Regions from separate parts of the Stappia sp. G46H5W genome, predicted to be linked through region 1. Evidence: predicted binding sites of a transcription regulator. Region 1 holds the regulator's gene; each other region holds the start of a gene.
The links. Region 1 encodes PhoB, which activates phosphate uptake and scavenging genes when phosphate is short. Its sites were predicted from a motif close to TGTCATNNANCTGTCAT; they were not measured.
Positions count from the first base shown of each region.

Region 2: ACVJ6E_RS06935 (BtaA family protein) is a predicted target of PhoB. The motif match lies at 1,669-1,685, and genes of this name have one in related genera.
Region 3: phnD (phosphate/phosphite/phosphonate ABC transporter substrate-binding protein) is a predicted target of PhoB. The motif match lies at 2,344-2,360, and genes of this name have one in related genera.
Region 4: phnC (phosphonate ABC transporter ATP-binding protein) is a predicted target of PhoB. The motif match lies at 2,879-2,895, and genes of this name have one in related genera.

Region 1 is NZ_JBZFLL010000001.1:1,019,741-1,024,317, forward strand. Features, by position in the region: gene ACVJ6E_RS04175 (aspartate aminotransferase family protein) at 1-1,066, opposite strand, end outside; gene ACVJ6E_RS04180 (GcrA family cell cycle regulator) at 1,565-2,107, shown strand; gene phoB (phosphate regulon transcriptional regulator PhoB) at 2,251-2,949, opposite strand; gene phoU (phosphate signaling complex protein PhoU) at 3,087-3,797, opposite strand; gene pstB (phosphate ABC transporter ATP-binding protein PstB) at 3,866-4,577, opposite strand, start outside.
Region 2 is NZ_JBZFLL010000002.1:269,155-273,731, forward strand. Features, by position in the region: gene gatB (Asp-tRNA(Asn)/Glu-tRNA(Gln) amidotransferase subunit GatB) at 31-1,515, shown strand; gene ACVJ6E_RS06935 (BtaA family protein) at 1,741-3,000, shown strand; gene ACVJ6E_RS06940 (class I SAM-dependent methyltransferase) at 2,997-3,662, shown strand; gene ACVJ6E_RS06945 (TerC family protein) at 4,019-4,577, shown strand, end outside.
Region 3 is NZ_JBZFLL010000006.1:160,035-164,611, reverse strand. Features, by position in the region: gene phnE (phosphonate ABC transporter, permease protein PhnE) at 1-322, opposite strand, end outside; gene phnC (phosphonate ABC transporter ATP-binding protein) at 326-1,144, opposite strand; gene phnD (phosphate/phosphite/phosphonate ABC transporter substrate-binding protein) at 1,304-2,266, opposite strand; gene ACVJ6E_RS19025 (GntR family transcriptional regulator) at 3,431-4,126, shown strand; gene ACVJ6E_RS19020 (phytanoyl-CoA dioxygenase family protein) at 4,156-4,577, shown strand, end outside.
Region 4 is NZ_JBZFLL010000004.1:577,996-582,572, reverse strand. Features, by position in the region: gene phnE (phosphonate ABC transporter, permease protein PhnE) at 1-37, opposite strand, end outside; gene phnE (phosphonate ABC transporter, permease protein PhnE) at 39-896, opposite strand; gene phnD (phosphonate ABC transporter substrate-binding protein) at 978-1,883, opposite strand; gene phnC (phosphonate ABC transporter ATP-binding protein) at 1,961-2,812, opposite strand; gene ACVJ6E_RS15535 (DapH/DapD/GlmU-related protein) at 2,935-3,555, opposite strand; gene phnL (phosphonate C-P lyase system protein PhnL) at 3,566-4,297, opposite strand; gene phnK (phosphonate C-P lyase system protein PhnK) at 4,300-4,577, opposite strand, start outside.

The DNA of each region.
Region 1 (4,577 bases):
CCACGGCCAGCACGCCGGCCTCGCGGAAATGCGACAGCAGCTCGGTGTTGGTGACCCGGCACTTCAAGCCGAGCATGAGGCCCTTGCCGCGGATCTCCTCGAAGATCGCGGGATGACCGTCGACGACGGCGGCCAGCTTCTGCTTCAGGAGCAGACCCTTTTTCTGGACGCTGTCGAGGAAGCCGTCGGCCAGCACCACGTCGAGCACGGCATTGCCGACCGCCATGGCCAGCGGATTGCCGCCATAGGTGGTGCCATGCGTGCCCGGCTTCATGCCGGAGGCCGCTTCCTCTGTCGCAAGGCACGCGCCCAGCGGGAAACCGCCGCCGATGCCCTTGGCCACGGCCATGATGTCCGGGGTGATGCCCGCCCATTCATGCGCGAAGAGCTTGCCGGTACGCCCGACGCCGGTCTGCACCTCGTCGAGGATCAACAAGATGCCCTTGTCGTCGCACAGGCGGCGCAGCTCGCGCAGGTACTCGGTCGGCACCGGGCGGATGCCGCCCTCGCCCTGGATCGGCTCGATCAGCAGGCCTGCGGTGGTATCGCCGATGGCGGCAAGCAACGCCTCATGGTCGCCGAACGGCACCTGGACGAAGCCCGGAGCCTTGGGACCGAAGCCTTCCAGATACTTCTCCTGCCCGCCGGCGGCGATGGTCGCCAGCGTACGGCCATGGAAGGCACCCTCGAAGGTGATGATGTCGACCCGCTCCGGCTCGCCCTTCGCATAGAAGTAGCGCCGCGCGGTCTTGATCGCGCATTCCAGCGCCTCGGCGCCGGAGTTGGTGCAGAACACCCGGTCGGCAAAGGTCGCCTGGGCCAGCTTGCGCGCGAACGCTTCCTGCCCCTCGATCGCGTAAACGTTGGACACGTGCCACAGCTTGTCGGCCTGGTCCTTCAGTGCCTTGACGAGGCCGGGATGGGAATGTCCGAGCGAATTGACGGCGATGCCGGCGGCGCAGTCGAGAAAGCGTCGGCCATCGGAAGTCTCCAGCCACACACCCTCGCCACGCACGAACTCCAGGTTCGCGCGGCTGTAGGTCTGATAGAGAGATGAGCCTTCCATGTCCTTACCTGCTCCCATTGACCGGCTGTCCTGCCGGGGAGATGCCTTGGCGGAGCGAGCCGCCTTCGATCCCCTCGCCTGCTGTCGGAACGCTGCCGTCATGCCGCCGCAAAGAGCGGCAAGAACCGCCGACAGGCATCGCCGAAAGCAATTATGCCGCCCACGAGAGGCGGCACGGCGAGGAAGCCCCGTTATACACCGGGAGAGCGCGGGAAAGTCAACGGAATTGGCTATGCGCGCCGCTCGGGCCGCGGCGAAACCAAAGTCGCCGGAAACGGCCTTTTCTGGGGAAAACCGTATCAATCCCCAGGTGAATCGCCCCCTCACCTTGAACCGCAAACCCGGCATATTGTAGCTTTGCAGTCAAGAAATACGAGATCTCGTGTATCCGACTCACAATAGCCTCAAAATCCGGCAATGAGCGGGGCACCCTCACGGTGTGCCGATAACCTTTTATTAACCAGATGTCGGGGCCCGATCAAACACGGAGTTGAGCGCATGTCCTGGACAAGCGAACGCGTCGACCTTCTCAAAAAGCTCTGGACCGACGGGCTGAGCGCCAGCCAGATCGCTGCAGAACTGGGCGGCGTGACCCGCAATGCGGTGATCGGCAAGGTTCACCGCCTCGGCCTGTCGGGACGCGCCAAGGCGGCGGCTCCCGCCCAGAAGGCGCGCGCCAAGCCGGCCAAGGGCGGCGCGGAGGAAGCGGCACAGGCCGCGACCCAGCAGCAGGGCGGCAACGCCCCCTCGGCACCGCAGACGGTGGGCGCCACCGCGCTGAAGATCGAGACCGCTCCGGTCGCGGCTCCCGCGCCGCAGGCCAAGCCGGTTGCCGAGTTGGTGCCGATCGCCAAGCGTGCGACGATCCTGACGCTGACCGAGCGGACCTGCAAATGGCCGATCGGCGACCCGACCAAGGAAGACTTCTACTTCTGCGGCCACCCGTCGAACCCGGGCGTCCCCTACTGCACCTATCATTGCCGCATCGCCTACCAGCCGGCGAGCGACCGCCGCCGCGACCGCAACGTTGCCAACGGCTGAGGCAACGCCCCGGCCCGTTTCCGGGGGCGCAGTTACGAGAAAGGCCCGCCTGCGGTATCCGCGGCGGGCCTTTTCGCATTCTGGTGCCGGTTCGCAGATAGACGGCGCGACAGCCGCCCCGGCGTTTCCGCTAGCTGCGGGTTTCAGGAGGCGGCGGCGAACTGGTCGTTGAAGGCGTAGCCGGCGCCGCGCACGGTGCGGATCGGATCCGGCACCTTGCCGCGGTTGATGGCCTTGCGCAGGCGCCCGACATGCACATCGACCGTGCGCTCGTCGACATAGACGTCATGGCCCCAGACGCCGTCGAGCAGCTGCTCGCGCGAAAAGACACGCCCCGGCGAGGTCATCAGGAACTCCAGCAGGCGAAACTCGGTCGGGCCGAGATGGATCTCGCGGCCCGAGCGGCGCACCCGGTGTGTCTCCCGGTCAAGTTCCAGATCGCCCGCGCGCAACAGCGAGGAGACGACCTCCGGTTTTGCCCGGCGCAGCATCGCGCGCACCCGCGCCATCAGCTCCGGGATCGAGAACGGCTTCACCACATAGTCGTCGGCACCGGTGGCAAGGCCGCGGATGCGCTCCTGCTCCTCGCCGCGGGCGGTGAGCATGATCACCGGCAGACGTTCCGTCTCGGCACGCGAGCGCAGGCGGCGGCACAGTTCGATGCCGGACAGACCCGGCAGCATCCAGTCGAGAAGCAGCAGGTCCGGCTGGCTCTCGCGCAGGAGAAGATCGGCCTCGTCACCGCGCATGCAGGTCTCGACCGTGTAGCCCTCGGCCTCGAGATTGTAGCGCAGCATCATGATGAGAGGCTCTTCGTCCTCGACAATAAGGACCTTCGGCATGTCGGATACCCTTGTCCAATCGACCCGGCCGGGAGGCATCGGCGCGGCTTTTCGCTCGCGCCGCCTTGCCGGCTCTCGTTGTCAGCGGCGGCGGACGGCAGGGCCGTCCGCGCCATCGTCAGGTTGCCAGGGCGTCCTCAGGACGCGGTATCGGTCTCGATGCCGGTCTCGTCGACCTTCTGACGCTCGTCGGTCGGCAGCACGCCGGTCGACATGTACATGACGTTTTCGGCGATGTTGGTTGCATGGTCGCCGATGCGCTCGATGTTCTTGGCGCAGAACAGCAGATGGGCGCAGACCGAGATCTGCCGCGGATCCTCCATCATGTAGGTGAGGAGTTCGCGGAAGATCGAAGTGTAGAGCGCGTCGACCTCGTCGTCGCGGTCGCGCACGGAGGCCGCCGCCACGCCGTCCCGGCCGGCATAGGCATCCAGCACATCCTTGAGCTGGCTCTGGGCGAGCTCGGTCATGTGCTCCACGCCGAGGGCGAACTTCTTGGAGTCGAAGGTACCCTCGATGGCGATGACGCGCTTGGCGACGTTCTTGGCGAGATCGCCGACGCGCTCAAGGTCGTTGGAGATGCGCATCGCCGAGATCACGTCGCGCAGGTCGCTGGCGACCGGCTGACGGCGGGCGATGATCAGGATCGCCTGCTCCTCGATCTCGAACTGCAGGGCATCGACCCGCTTGTCCTGTGCGATCACGCGGCGGGCAAGTTCCTTGTCCATGCGCACCAGGGCCTGCACGGAATCGTTCAGCATCATCTCGGCGAGGCCGCCCATCTCCGACACCCGGCCGGCGACTTCCTTCAGCTCCTCGTCGAACGACGAAACGGTATGTTGGCTCATGTCTCTTCTCCATTCGGGGCGCGGCAAGGTGCACGCGTCATCCCGTCTGTTCCCGCGGCTGGTCCAGACTAGCCGAAGCGGCCGGTGATGTAGTCCTGGGTGCGCTTGTCCCGGGGGTTGGTGAAGATGTCGTTCGTCGCCCCTTCCTCGACCAGGTTGCCGAGGTGGAAGAAGGCCGTGCGCTGCGAGACGCGGGCGGCCTGCTGCATGGAGTGGGTGACGATGACGATTGTGTAGTTCTCACGCAGCTCGTCGATCAGCTCCTCCACCTTGGCGGTGGCGATGGGATCGAGGGCCGAGCAGGGCTCGTCCATCAGGATCACTTCCGGGCTGACGGCGATGGCGCGGGCAATGCACAGGCGCTGCTGCTGGCCGCCGGACAGGCCGGTGCCCGGCTCGTCGAGGCGGTCCTTCACCTCGTTCCACAGGCCGGCCTTCTGCAGGCTGGAGGCGACGATCTCCTCCAGCGCCGCCTTGTTGCGGGCCAGGCCGTGGATGCGCGGGCCGTAGGCGATGTTGTCGAAGATCGACTTGGGGAACGGGTTCGGCTTCTGGAACACCATGCCGACCTTGGCGCGCAGCTGCACGGGGTCGACCTTGGGATCGTAGATGTCCTCTCCGTCGATCAGGATGTTGCCCTCGACGCGGCAGACGTCGATCGTGTCGTTCATCCGGTTGATGCAGCGAAGGAAGGTCGACTTGCCGCAGCCCGACGGGCCGATGAAGGCGGTGACCGTCTTCTCCTCGATGCGGATGCTCACATCCTTGATGGCGTGGGTG
Region 2 (4,577 bases), on a different contig from region 1:
GCACGACACAACGGGCAGGACTTCCACGGCATGAGCATCGTCGACACCCGCACCCCCGATCCCAAGAAGTTCATCAAGGGCGCCACGGGCGACTGGGAAATCGTGATCGGCATGGAGGTGCATGCCCAGGTCACCTCGAATGCCAAGCTGTTCTCCGGCGCCTCGACCGAGTTCGGCAAGGATCCGAACGCCAATGTGAGCCTCGTCGATGCGGCGATGCCGGGCATGCTGCCGGTGATCAACGAGGAATGCGTCAAGCAGGCGATCCGCACCGGCCTCGGCCTCAAGGCGCAGATCAACCTCAAGTCCGTTTTCGACCGCAAGAACTACTTCTATCCGGACCTGCCGCAGGGCTACCAGATCTCCCAGTTCAAGCAGCCGATCGTCGGCGAGGGCGAGGTCCTGCTCGACATGCCCGGCGGCGAGCAGGTGACGGTCGGCGTCGAGCGGCTGCATCTGGAGCAGGACGCCGGCAAGTCGCTGCACGACCAGCACCCGACTATGTCCTTCGTCGATCTCAACCGCTCGGGCGTCGCGCTGATGGAGATCGTCTCCAAGCCGGACCTGCGCTGCGCCGACGAGGCGAAGGCGTATCTCACCAAGCTGCGCACCATCCTGCGTTACCTGGGCACCTGCGACGGCAACATGGACCAGGGCTCGATGCGCGCCGACGTCAACGTTTCGGTGCGCGCGCCGGGCGGGGCCTTCGGCACGCGCTGCGAGATCAAGAACGTCAACTCCATCCGCTTCGTCGGCCAGGCCATCGAGTATGAGGCCCGCCGCCAGATCGGCATCCTGGAGGACGGCGGCAGCATCGACCAGGAGACGCGCCTGTTCGATCCGGTCAAGGGCGAGACCCGCTCCATGCGCTCCAAGGAGGAGGCGCACGACTACCGCTATTTCCCCGATCCGGACCTGCTGCCGCTGGAGTTCGACCAGGCTTACGTCGACGCGCTCGCCGTCGGCCTGCCGGAGCTGCCGGACGACAAGAAGGCGCGCTTCGTCGCCGATTACGGGCTCACCGCCTATGACGCCGACATTCTGGTGGCGGAAAAGGCCTCGGCCGACTTCTTCGAGCAGGTCGCCAAGGGGCGCGATGCCAAGCTTTCGGCAAACTGGGTGATCAACGAGCTGTTCGGCCGGATCAACAAGGAAGGGCTGGAGCTGAGCGAAAGCCCGGTGTCGGCCGGCCAGCTCGGCGGCATCGTCGATCTGGTGGTCGACGGGACGATCTCGGGCAAGATCGCCAAGGACCTGTTCGAGATCGTCTGGAGCGAGGGCGGCGAACCGGCGGAGATCGTCGAGGCGCGCGGCATGCGCCAGGTGACGGATCTCGGCGCCATCGAGGCCGAGGTCGACAAGATCATCGCCGCCAACCCGGAGAAGGCGGAGCAGGCGCGCGCCAAGCCCGGTCTTCTCGGCTGGTTCGTCGGCCAGGTGATGAAGGCGACCGGCGGCAAGGCCAACCCGCAGGCGGTCAACGACCTGCTCAAGGCGAAGATCGGCATCGAGTAAGGGCGGGTTACGCGCCATCGCTCTGGCAGCCAATGGGCCCCGGGTCGCGCTTCGCTTGCCCGGGGTGACGGCTGAGGGGATGCGAGGTCGGCGCGCCACCCACAGGATGTCATCCCGGCCTTGCGGCCGGTATGACGCCCGCGCGCACCGCCCTGTCATCATCCCGTAACGAGAACGGCTTACCCGGCTCACTTCAAGGCAACTTGAGGAGAGTCGGAGGTGGCCATGCTGTCGGGTCAGGCGTCGAACACGAAGTCGGTCAATGCGGGGCGGGGCGCTCTGCTCGGCCGGGCGGTGCATCGCAACAAGGCCCTGTCGGGCGAGGGCGCGCTGGAGCGGCTCTTCACCCTGGCCTTCCAGGGGCTGGTCTATCCGCAGATCTGGGAAGACCCCGAGATCGACATGGACGCGCTGGAGATCGGCCGCGACCACAAGGTGGTGACCATCGCCTCGGGCGGCTGCAACGTTCTCTCCTACCTGACGGCCGATCCGGCCAGCATCACCGCCGTCGACCTCAACCGCGCGCATGTGGCGCTGACCCGGCTGAAGCTCGCCGCCGTCAAGCATCTGCCGGGGCATGACGACTTCTACCGCTTCTTCGGCAAGGCGGACGAGAAGGGCAATGTCGAGGCCTACAACCGCTTCCTGCGCGAGCGGCTCGACCCGGAAACCCGCGAGTACTGGGAAAAGCGCGGCCTGACCGGGCGCAAGCGCATCACCCTGTTCGCCCGCGACCTCTACCACCACGGGCTGCTCGGCTATTTCATCGGCGCCGGCCATTTCGTCGCCCGCGCCTATGGCATCGATCCCAAGGACATGCTGCGCGCCCGCTCGCTGGAGGAGCAGCGCACCTACTTCGACAAGGCGCTGGCGCCGTTGTTCGACAAGCGGATGGTCCGCTGGGCGACGTCGAAGCGCGTGTCGCTCTACGGGCTCGGCATTCCGCCGGCACAGTACGAGGCGCTGGCCGGCAGCGGCCCCGGCGGCATGGCGGCTGTGCTGCGCGAGCGGCTGGAGCGGCTGGCCTGCGACTTCCCGCTTTCGGAAAACTACTTCGCCTGGCAGGCCTTCGGCCGCGGCTACGCCAATGACGAGGCCGGCCCGCTGCCGCCCTATCTGCGGCGCGACCACTTCGAGACGATCCGCGCCCGCGCCGACCGGGTGCGCGTGGTCAACCGCTCCTTCACCGACTATCTGGCCGCGCAGGAGGGGGGCAGCGTCGACCGCTACGTCCTGCTCGATGCGCAGGACTGGATGACCGACGCCGCGCTCAACGCCCTGTGGTCGGAGATCACCCGCACGGCCCGTCCGGGCGCGCGCGTCGTCTTCCGCACGGCGGCCGAGCCCAGCCTGCTGCCGGGCCGCGTCGCGCCGGAGATCCTGGGGCAGTGGCGCTACGATGCGGATCGCTCGCGCAAGCTCGGCTACATGGACCGTTCGTCGATCTATGGCGGCTTCCATCTCTATATCCGCGGCGCGGCATGACCGTGCGGGGAGAAGTGAGGACGTCCAACGGTGCGGAGCTGATGGACGGCATCTACCGCTGGCAGCGGCATGTCTACGACGCGACGCGCAAATACTATCTGCTCGGCCGTGACCGGCTGATCGACGATCTCGCCCCGCCGCCGGGCGGCACGGTGCTGGAGCTTGGCTGCGGCACGGCGCGCAATCTGGTGCTGGCCGCCCGCCGGCACCCGCAGGCGCGGTTCTTCGGCATCGACATCTCGCAGCAGATGCTGGAGAGCGCGCGCGGCTCGATCCGCCGCGCGGGGCTTGATGACCGGATCAGCGTCGCGCAAGGCGATGCGACGGCGTTCGACACGGCGGCGCTGTTCGGCGTCGAGCGCTTCGATCGGGTGTTCTTCTCCTACAGCCTGTCGATGATCCCGCCCTGGCGCGAGGCGCTGACTGCCGGCGCCGGCGCGCTGTCGCCCGGCGGCCGGCTGCATCTGGTCGACTTCGGCATGATGGAGGCCTGGCCGGGCCTGGTGCGCGCGCCGTTCCGCGCTTGGCTGTCCGCCTTCCACGTCGCGCCGCGGGTGGATCTGGGGGCGGCGCTGGAAGCCTGCGCGCAGGCGCACGGGGCGCGGGCCTCGTTCCGCCGGCTGCATGGCGGTTACGCGGTGATCGGGCGGCTGGAGGCGTAAGGCTGCCCCTCTCGGGATGCGCTGCGGGCGCCTGCCGGGTTTGCCCGGTCATGGAACATCCGGCCGTCTGGTGCGTTTCTTGACCGCTGCAACGGCCATGCTAGGCTGCAGAGGCAGCGCGCGGGCACGTCCCGGCGCGCTAAGGAGGGGCGGACAATTCCATGGCGGCCGACGGCGACAGCACGGACGCACGCGACCGACTTTCCCGGGAGCCGTTGGCGATGTGCGTCCGGCGGCTCCGCGTTTCCGCTTCCATTCCCGTTTTCGCAGGCCCAATGCCCGCACCCGCTTGCCGACAGGTCCGGCACGGCGGGCCTTGCGCGCGCCTGCGCCGTCGCCATTAGGAAAGGTTCGATATGGAATTCCTGGCAGATCCGAACATCTGGATCGGGCTTGTCACCCTGGTTTTGCTCGAGGTTGTACTCGGCATCGACAACCTCGTGTTCATCGCCATCCTGGCCGACAAGCTGCCGCCCGAACAGCGCAACAAGGCGCGCCTGATCGGCCTGTCGCTGGCGCTCTTCATGCGCATCGCGCTGCTGTTCTCGATTTCCTGGATCGTGACGCTGACCAACCCGCTGTTCTCGCTGGGCGGCTTCTCCTTCTCCGGACGCGACCTGATCCTGATCATCGGCGGCGTGTTCCTGCTGTTCAAGGGCACGATGGAGCTGCACGAGCGCCTCGAGGGCGCGCACGGCCACAAGAGCGGCAAGATCGTCCACGCGGTGTTCTGGCAGGTGATCGTGCAGATCGTCGTGCTGGATGCGGTGTTCTCGCTCGACAGCGTCATCACCGCCGTCGGCATGGTCAACAATCTGTGGGTGATGATCGCGGCCGTGTGTATCGCCATGGCGGTGATGATGATCGCCTCCAAGCCGCTGATGGCCTTCGTCTCCAAGCATCCGACCGTGGTGA
Region 3 (4,577 bases), on a different contig from region 1:
TGCGCGCCGCGCCGATGCCGATGGGCATGGAGATCAGCACGCCGGCGACGGTGGCCGTGACCGTCATGGTCAGGCTCTCGATCATGCCGTTGCTGATGTCCTTCCAGCGGCTGGTGAAGTCAGGCTGCAGGAAGCCCTGGACGAAGCGCCAGCCCCGGTCGAGCCCGTCCCAGACACGGGCCCAGTTGACGTCGATCGAGCCGATGGCCAGCACCATATAGACGAGGATGACGGTGTAGATCCCGTAGCGCCAGCGCGGATCGGGGATCATCGTCGCCGACCGGCGCCAGCGACGGGGATAGGCCTTTGCGGTCGCGCTCATGGCTCAGACCATCCCGGCCATGCGTTCGGCCGCGTCGCGCTCGGCATGGTCGTCCTCTTCCGCCGCGCGGCGCATGGCGGTCCAGTCCTCCTCGCCATAGATGCGGGTGAGCACGCTTTCGTCGAGCAGGTCCGGCGTGCCGTCGAAGACGACCTCGCCCGCCCGCAGGCCGATGATGCGCTGGGTGAACTGCTGGGCCAGCACCACGTCGTGGATGTTGATGATCGCCGGCAGGCCGCGCTCGGCGCAGATCTCGACGATCAGCCGCATGATCTGACGCGAGGTCTTGGGATCGAGCGAGGCGGTCGGCTCGTCGATCAGCAGCAGCTCGGGATCCTGGGCGAGCGCGCGGGCGATGCCGACGCGCTGGCGCTGGCCGCCCGACAGGGCGTCGGCGCGCTTGTCCGCATGGTCGATCAGGCCGACACGGTCGAGCAGGCGGAAGGCGTTCTCCACGTCCTCGCCGGGAAACTGGCGCAGGAAGGAGCGCCAGAAACCGACATAGCCGAGGCGCCCCGACAGCACGTTCTCCATCACCGTCAGACGCTCCACCAGGGCATATTCCTGGAAGATCATGCCGATGCGGCGGCGGGCGCGGCGCAGTTCGCGCGCCGGCAGGCCGGTGATGTCGAGATCGTTCAGCAGCACCCGCCCCTCGGTCGGCTCGACCAAGCGGTTGATGCAGCGGATGAGGGTCGACTTGCCGGCGCCGGACGGCCCGATCAGGCCGACGACCTGTCCCTTCGGCACGGTGAAACTGACCGACCGGAGGGCTTTGTCGCCGGTCTTGTAGGTCTTGGTAAGCGCTTCGACTGTCAGCATGCGGGGATCCGGGGGAGAGAGGGCCGTCACGGCCGGGTCTGCCGGCCCCTGCGCGCCGCACGAAGGGCCGCGCGCAAGGGAACGGCCAGGGATGCGGGCGCGGACACGGACGGCAACGCGGAAGACACTCCCCCGCGCGCCGTCCGCCCGCTCACGATCTTACTGGCAGTTGTAGGAAACGTCGTTCGCCGCGTCGATCTGACGGATGACGGACCAGTTGTCCTTGAAGGTGATCGGGATGAACTGCGCCTCGCCCGACTTGGAGAACTCCTTCTCCAGCGACGAGCCTTCCCACTTGAAGGTGGCGAAGCCTTCCTTGATCTTCTCCTGCAGCTCCGGCTTCAGGTTGTAGGCAACGCCGTAGCCGGTGGTCGGGAAGGTCTGCGACTTATAGATGCTGACCACCTGCTCGGGCTTGATCACCTCGCGCTCGATCATGCGGTGCATGACGGAGTTGGCGATGGCCGCCGCCGGATAGTCCTTGTTGGCGACGCCGAGCACCGAATTGTCGTGCTTGCCGGAGAAGGCCGGCTCGTAGTCGGTGCCGGAGACGAGGCCGTATTCGGCCTTCAGCAGCGCGGACGGCGCCTTGAAACCGGAATTCGAGGTCTCGGCGGTGAAGGCAAGCGTCTTGCCCTTTATGTCTTCCGGCTTCTCGATGCCCGAGCCCGGATAGGTGATGATTTCCATCTCGTAGCCGAAGCTGCCGTCGGCCTTGGCCATCATCGTGAACGGGCGGAAGCCCGCGCAGGCGACGGCAAGCGGGTTGGAGCCGGTGTTGAAGCCGGCGATGTGCAGGCGGCCGGCGCGCATCGCCTCGATCTGGGCGGCGTTCGACTGGACCGGGAAGAACTGCACCTTCTTGCCGGTGACGCTCTCCATATGGGCCAGGAAGTCGGCCCAGGCCTCGGCATAGACCGCCGGATCCTCGACCGGGGTATAGGCGAAGATCAGCGTCGAGGGATCGATCTGCTGCGCCGGATCGGACGGAATGTCGGCGATCAGGTCGCCATCGGCATCGGTGTAGCGGCTGTCGAGCTTGAATTCGGCCTGCGCAGGCGTTGCGGCGATGAGGCCGGCAAGCAAGGCGGCGACGCTCGCAGCGCCGGCGAGCTTCGTCATGTGCATGGTCATCTGTGTTCCTCCACTGGGGCGCGATCTGCATCCGTTCTGGACCGGATGTCTGTTATGCGTCCTGCGTGAAGGCTGGATGACAAACCAAGCCGCGTCAAGACCTTGAGGCGGCGAAGTTTCCTTTAAGGCAGAGCCGGCGGCCCCCTCCTTGATCCACGGCCGCTTCCCGCCGCCCCAGAAGCTGAACAGCAGCCGGGCGAGGGCCGCCCCTTGCACGGAATTCCTGCGAAATCTCGCAAGGACGCCGGCCGAGCCCGTACGACCGACGACTTGCCGGCACGGTGCCCGCTGTCCGGCGCCGCTCGCTGCCTCTGCGGTATCTCAGCACATGAGCCGGCAAATCACCCGGAGGGAGAGCCCCACCCTGCAGCATGTCCCGGCCGATCTCCCGCTCTTCATCCCGCCTTCCGCGCATGCCATGCGGCGCGCCTGCCTTGCGTCTTCGGGACATTACTTCAGCGGGTTGCACATTCCTTCGCGCCAACCGCCCACCCCTCCCAAGCAGCAGCCCAAGGCACGGGAACCGATACCCCGAAGCGCACGCGTCCTCTTCTACCGCCGCCTCCACCCCGCCCACGGCCGAACCACTTCAAATGGAATTCGGAATTCCAAACTGTTGACAGCGCCGATCCGCTCGGGCAGGGTTGCATTATTGGAATTTGGAATTCCGAATTCCTGCATGATCGAACCACCGCTTCCGACCGGGCGAAGACCGACGGGCTGGAGCGGACGCCGGGGTGGACGAAAGGCTCGCGCTGCAGGAGCGGCGCACGGATTTCGCCGGACCACCGGCGCTCAGGGCTCCGTTGGCCCCATCGCCAGACCGTCGGCCGGTCCGGCTTCTTGCCCGCCGGACGGATCCGGCACGGTGCGGAGCCGAAACGGCCGCAGCGGAGGTCACGAAGAGCTTGGCCGCATCCCGGCCAGGACAGGGACAGGTCCGTCCCGGAACGTCGCGCCGCCGGGTGTGCCGAACAGGCCTCCCATGTCATACCTGCGGTGCATTGCGGCGGCGCGCGCGTTCCGTCAGCTTGTCCCGGCATCGCGCCGGACAGGCCGCACAACCAGCCCCCGGGATCGGCCCGGGTGCTTTCGCGCCGGCTGCGCTTCGTTGCGATGTCCGCAAGGACCGTAAGGGGAAGGACGCTAGGCATGCCCATGGAACTCATCGACCAGAGCCCGATCCTGGTGGACCGCGTCTACGAGCGGCTGCGCCAGGCCATCGCGCTGGCCGAGCTGGCGCCGGGCGAGCGCATCCGCCAGGCCGAGCTTGCCGACCGCCTCGGCGTGTCGCGCCAGCCGGTCAGCCATGCGCTGCAGCTGCTCAAGCGCGACGGGCTGGTGGAGGAGACCGGGCGCAAGGGGCTCAAGGTCACGGAGATCGATCCGGCGCATCTTCGCGAGATCTATCAGGTTCGCGCCGCGCTCGATGGGCTGGCCGCCGGCCTAGCGGCTGCGCGGGTCGCGCAGGGCCGCATGCCGGAGGCCGAGCTCAAGACGCTCGCCGCGATCCTGCGCCAGGCCGAGAGCTTCGGGGACGACACGCCCGTGGCGGAGCGCATCGCGCTCGACGTCGACTTCCACAACCAGGTCATCGTCATGTCCGGCAACCGCCGGATCGCCGAAACGCTCGAGCCGCAGTTCTCGCACATGATGCGCTCCATGCGGCTGGTTCTCGACATCGGCGGCTTCCGCGAATCCGCCTGGGAGCACCATCACGAGATCGCCCGGCTCATCGCGGCCGGCGACGCAGCCGCGGAAGGCGCCGCAAGGGCCCATGCGGAAAATGCCGGCAAGGAAACGGAGGCTCGCCTCACCGCCAGGCAGGTTTTGAAGAACACGGCCTGAAGGCCGTGACCCAAGAGGAGGAACGCCACATGAAGCTGACGCAGGAACAACAGGACGAATTCAACCGCCACGGCTATCTTTTCCTGCCCGAGGCGTTCTCGCCGGAAGAGGTCGAGGTGCTGCGGGAGGCGGCATCCGGCATCTTCGACGAGGACCGCAAGGAGATCTGGCGCGAGAAGGACGGCACGCCGCGCACGGCCTTCGCCTGCCACACCTACAACGAGGCGTTCCGTCTGCTCGGCCGTCATCCCCGCCTCATCGAGCCGGTGCGCCAGATCTTCGGCGAAGAACTGTACATGCACCAGTTCAAGGTGAACGCGAAGGCCGCCTTCACCGGCGACGTCTGGCAGTGGCACCAGGACTTCCCCACCTGGCACAAGGATGACGGCATGCCCGAGCCGCGGGCGATGAACATCTCGGTGTTCCTCGACGACGTGCTGCCGATCAACGG
Region 4 (4,577 bases), on a different contig from region 1:
GCGGGCCGGCCTGCGCTGTGGAGATCATGGCAGTCATGTCAGTGCCCCTTCACCAGCTTGTGCCGGAAATGGCTCGACACCTGGTCGATGACGACGATGGTGGCGAAGAGCAGCAGGAAGATCGCGACAACCTGGTCGTAGCGGCCCTGCCCCCACTGCATCGCTGTCTTGAGGTCGTAACCGATGCCGCCAGAGCCGACGAAACCCAGAATGGCGGAGGCACGCACATTGATCTCGAAGCGCAGGAGCGCATAGGAAAGCCAGTTCGGCAGGACCTGCGGCAGCACGCCGAGCCACATCGACTGGCTCCAGCTCGCGCCCGCCGAGGCGAGCCCCTCGACCGGCTTGCGGTCGGCGTTCTCGCTCACTTCCGAGAACAGCTTGCCCAGTGCCCCCGTGGTGTGGAAGGCGATGGCGATCATCGCCGGCACCGGCCCGCCGCCGAGCAGAAAGATGAGCACGAGGGCGATGACGATCTCGGGGATCGCCCGCATCGCATCCATCAGCCTCCGGAACACGGGGATCAGCGCGGGAAACCGCGCCAGCCCGCGCGTCGACAGCAGCGACAGCAGCGCGCCCCCGCAGGCTCCGATCAGCGTCGCCACGCCGGCAATGTTGATGGTCTCGATCAGGGACGGCAGAAACGTCCACATCAGGCCCGGCAGGTTGCCGGCCTTGGCGATCGCCTCGCTCACCACCTCTGACGGGAAGTCGAAGAACTGGTGGATGCCGGCCCAGAAGCCGCCGGCATTGCGGGCATCGGCAAGCTGGAAGCCCGATACCATCAGCAGGGTGAAGACCAGCAGCAGGATGCCGCTGTACATCTGCCGCTGGCGGGCATGGGCGAGATAGTCGGCGCGGATATCGCCCGACCTAGCGGAAGCCGTGTCCGTCATGAAGTCCTGCTACCATTGGCATGGGCCAAAGCGCACGGGCGGGACCAAGGGTCCCGCCCGGCTGTCACGAAGATCGGTCGATCAGTTGCTCTTGGCCTTGCGGACCGCGATGATCGACTCGTAGGCGTCGTGGGTGATCGGGGCGAAGCCCGCGGTCTCGCCGGCGGCCACGTTGTAGGCGCACTCCGGATCCTTGCCGTGCAGGTCCTTCAGAAGCTGCGTGACCTTCTCCTTGACGTCGGCCGGCAGGGCGCGGCGCAGGACGACCGGACCTTCCGGGATCGGCTTCGAGCGCCAGATCTCGACCAGGTCGTTCATGTCGACGAGACCGGCATCGACCGCCTTGCGCAGGGCGCCGGAATTGTAGCCGTCGATCCACTCGCCCTGGCCGTCGGCCCAGGTCACGCCGCCGTCGACATCGCCGTTCTTCACGGCAACGATGGTCTGCTCATGACCGCCGGTGAAGACCACTTCGCCGAAATAGGCGCCGTTTTCCATGGAAGCGCCGGTCTGCTGCGGGATCTCGATGGACGGGATCAGGTAGCCGGAGGTCGAGTTCGGGTCACCGAAGCCGAACTTCTTGCCCTTCATGTCGGCCAGCGAGGCGATGCCGCTATCCTTGCGGGCAAAACCGATGGAGTGATACGAGAACGAGCCGTCGAGGTTGGTCTTGACCAGCACGACATCGACCGCTTCCGGATCGGTCAGGTAGGTCTTCGCGTAGCCCGAAGCGCCGAGCCAGGCCAGGTCGATGGAGCCGCCGAGCAGGCCCTGGATCACGCCGTCATAGTCGGCCGGGGTGAAGATCTTGGTCTCGACGCCGAGCAGGTCCTGCACATAGGAGCGCAGGCACTCGTTGGAGGCCAGGCGGTCCTGGGCGTTCTCGCCGCCGAGAACGCCGATGCGGAACTCGGTGATCTCCTGCGCCGTTGCACCGACAGACATGGTCGCGACCGCGGTGGCGGCCAAGAGAAGCTTCCTGAGCATATGACGTCTCCTGAAAGAGGTCGTTTGGTGTTCGTTGCGTGTGACCGCGCGCGGAGAGCCGCGCCGGATCCTGCGGCTCAGGCGGAGGCGGAGGCCGTCCGCAGCATGGCCGGGGATGGGGAGACCACCGCAGCCGGCATCGGCGTGGCGGTGATGCTGGTCGAGGTGATGGCCTCGGAGATTTCGTTGCCCTCGCCATCGGTGCCGTAGATCTCGCGCACCGCTTCGGCTGTCAGCTCATTCGCGGTGCCGTCGAACACGACCCGCCCCAGCGACATGCCGATGATCCGCTCGCAATAGGTGCGTGCGGTATCCAGCGTGTGCAGGTTGGTGATGACGGTGATCCCTTCGCGCTCGTTGATGTCCTTGAGCGCATCCATGACGATCTTGGCATTCAACGGGTCGAGCGAAGCGATGGGCTCGTCAGCAAGCAGCACCTTCGGCGATTGCATCAGCGCGCGGGCAATCGCCACACGCTGCTGCTGGCCACCCGACAGGGCCTCGGCCCGCTTCAGCGCATGCTCGGCCACGCCCAGCCGCTCCAGGATGTCGATGGCGCGCAGGATGTCGGCCTTGGGAAACAGGTTGAACACGGTCGAAAGGGTCGAGCGGGCATTGAGCGTGCCGTGCAGCACATTCGACACCACGTCGAGGCGCGGCACGAGGTTGAACTGCTGGAACACCATCGCGCAGTCGCGCCGCCACGAGCGCAACGCCGATCCCGACAGCGCCGAGACCTCGGTGTCGCGGAACAGGATCCGTCCGCCATTCGGATCGACCAGCCGGTTGAGCATCCGCAGCAAGGTGGACTTGCCGGCACCCGAACGGCCGATGACACCGACCATCTGTCCGTCCGGAATGTCCAGCGTCACGCCATCCACCGCGGTCAGCAATCCGAACTTTCGCGTCACACCGTCGAGCTTGAACATTTGCGCCTCAATCCTGATGATTGAAGCTTGCGTATCCTGTATAGATGACAGGGAATCTGCGGTTTTATGACAATTCCCTGACGTTTCCCGGCTCCGAAAAAGCAATGCGCCGGCTCATGACTTCACTGAATTGCCTCGTAACGGTCCAGAAACGCCTGAGCATCGAGATTTCGAAAGTCTTCGAGCGTTTCGCGCAAGCGTTCATGGCTCCAGTCCCACCAGGCAAGCGCCTGCATGCGCGCCACGACATCGGCCGGAAAACGCTCCCGGATCAACCGCGCGGGAACGCCGCCGACAATGGTATACGGCGCGACATCGCGCGACACGACGGCCCCCGATCCGATCACCGCGCCATCGCCGACCGACACGCCGGGCAGGATGGTGGCACCGTGGCCGATCCAGGTGTCGTGACCGATCCGGACCCGCAGCGCACGGCGCCGCCGGAAGAAGTCGGCCTCCTGCTCGGCATCGTCCCAATAGTCGTTCGCGCGATAGGTGAAATGGTGCAGCGTTGCCCGCTCCATCGGATGATGGGTGGCATTGATCCGCACGCAGGCGGCGATGTTCGCGAACTTGCCGATCTCCGCGTTCCAGATCATCGCGTCGCGCATCACATAGGAATAATCATCCATGCGGGTCTCGCTGATGCTGACCCGGGCATCCACCTCGGTGTAGCGGCCGAACTCGCAGTCGCTGACCTCGGCGGTCTGATGGATGAACGGAGTTTCGGAAAGTCGTGCCATGCCCCGCCCCTCAGGCTGCGCGCGCCGGCGCGAAGCCGCGCACGTCGATGATCCGGTCTGCGACAGCCTCGCGCACTTCCTCGTCGTGGAAGATGCCGATCTGCGCGACGCCCTGCACCTTCTTCTGAGCGATCATCTCGATCACCACGCGCCGGTTGGCCGCATCGAGCGAGGCGGTCGGCTCGTCGAGCAGCAACACCGGATGATCGGTGATGAAGCCGCGGGCGATGTTCACGCGCTGCTGCTCGCCGCCGGAAAAGGTCGCTGGCGGCAGCTGCCAGAGACGCTGCGGCAGGTTGAGCCGCTCGAGCGTCCGTGCAGCCCGCTCCCGCGCGGTGGCTGCATCGATGCCGCGCGCAACCAGCGGCTCGGCGACCACGTCGATTGCCGCAACGCGCGGAACGGTGCGCAGGAACTGGCTGACATAGCCGAGGGTCTCGCAGCGGATGGCCAGCACCAGCCGCGGCGAGGCCGCAACCAGATCGACCATCGCCTCGCCGTGGCGGATCAGGATCTCGCCGCCCGTTGCGGCATAGTTGCCATAGAGCATCTTGAGGATGGAGCTCTTGCCGGCGCCCGACGGGCCGCCGAGCACGACGCATTCTCCGGCATGCACCTCGAAGGACGCACCCTCCACCACCGGCAGTTCGAGACCGCCCTGCAGGTGCATATGGAAGGACTTGGACAGGGCACTTGCCCGCACGGCGACGGTGCCGGCTTCGCGGCTGACGAGATCGGACATGGTCACACCTGCAGAATGGAAGAGACGAGAAGCTGGGTGTAGGGCGCCTGCGGATCGTCGAGCACCCGGTCGGTCAGTCCTTCCTCGACCACCCGGCCATCCTTCATCACGATCATCCGGTGCGACAGCAGCCGGGCGACCGCGAGATCGTGGGTGACGACGATGGCGGCAAGACCGAGGTCGTTGACGAGACCGCGCAGCAGATCGAGCAGACGCGCCTGGACCGACACGTCGAGACCGCCGGTCGGCTCATCCATGAACACGAGGCGCGGTCCGGTCA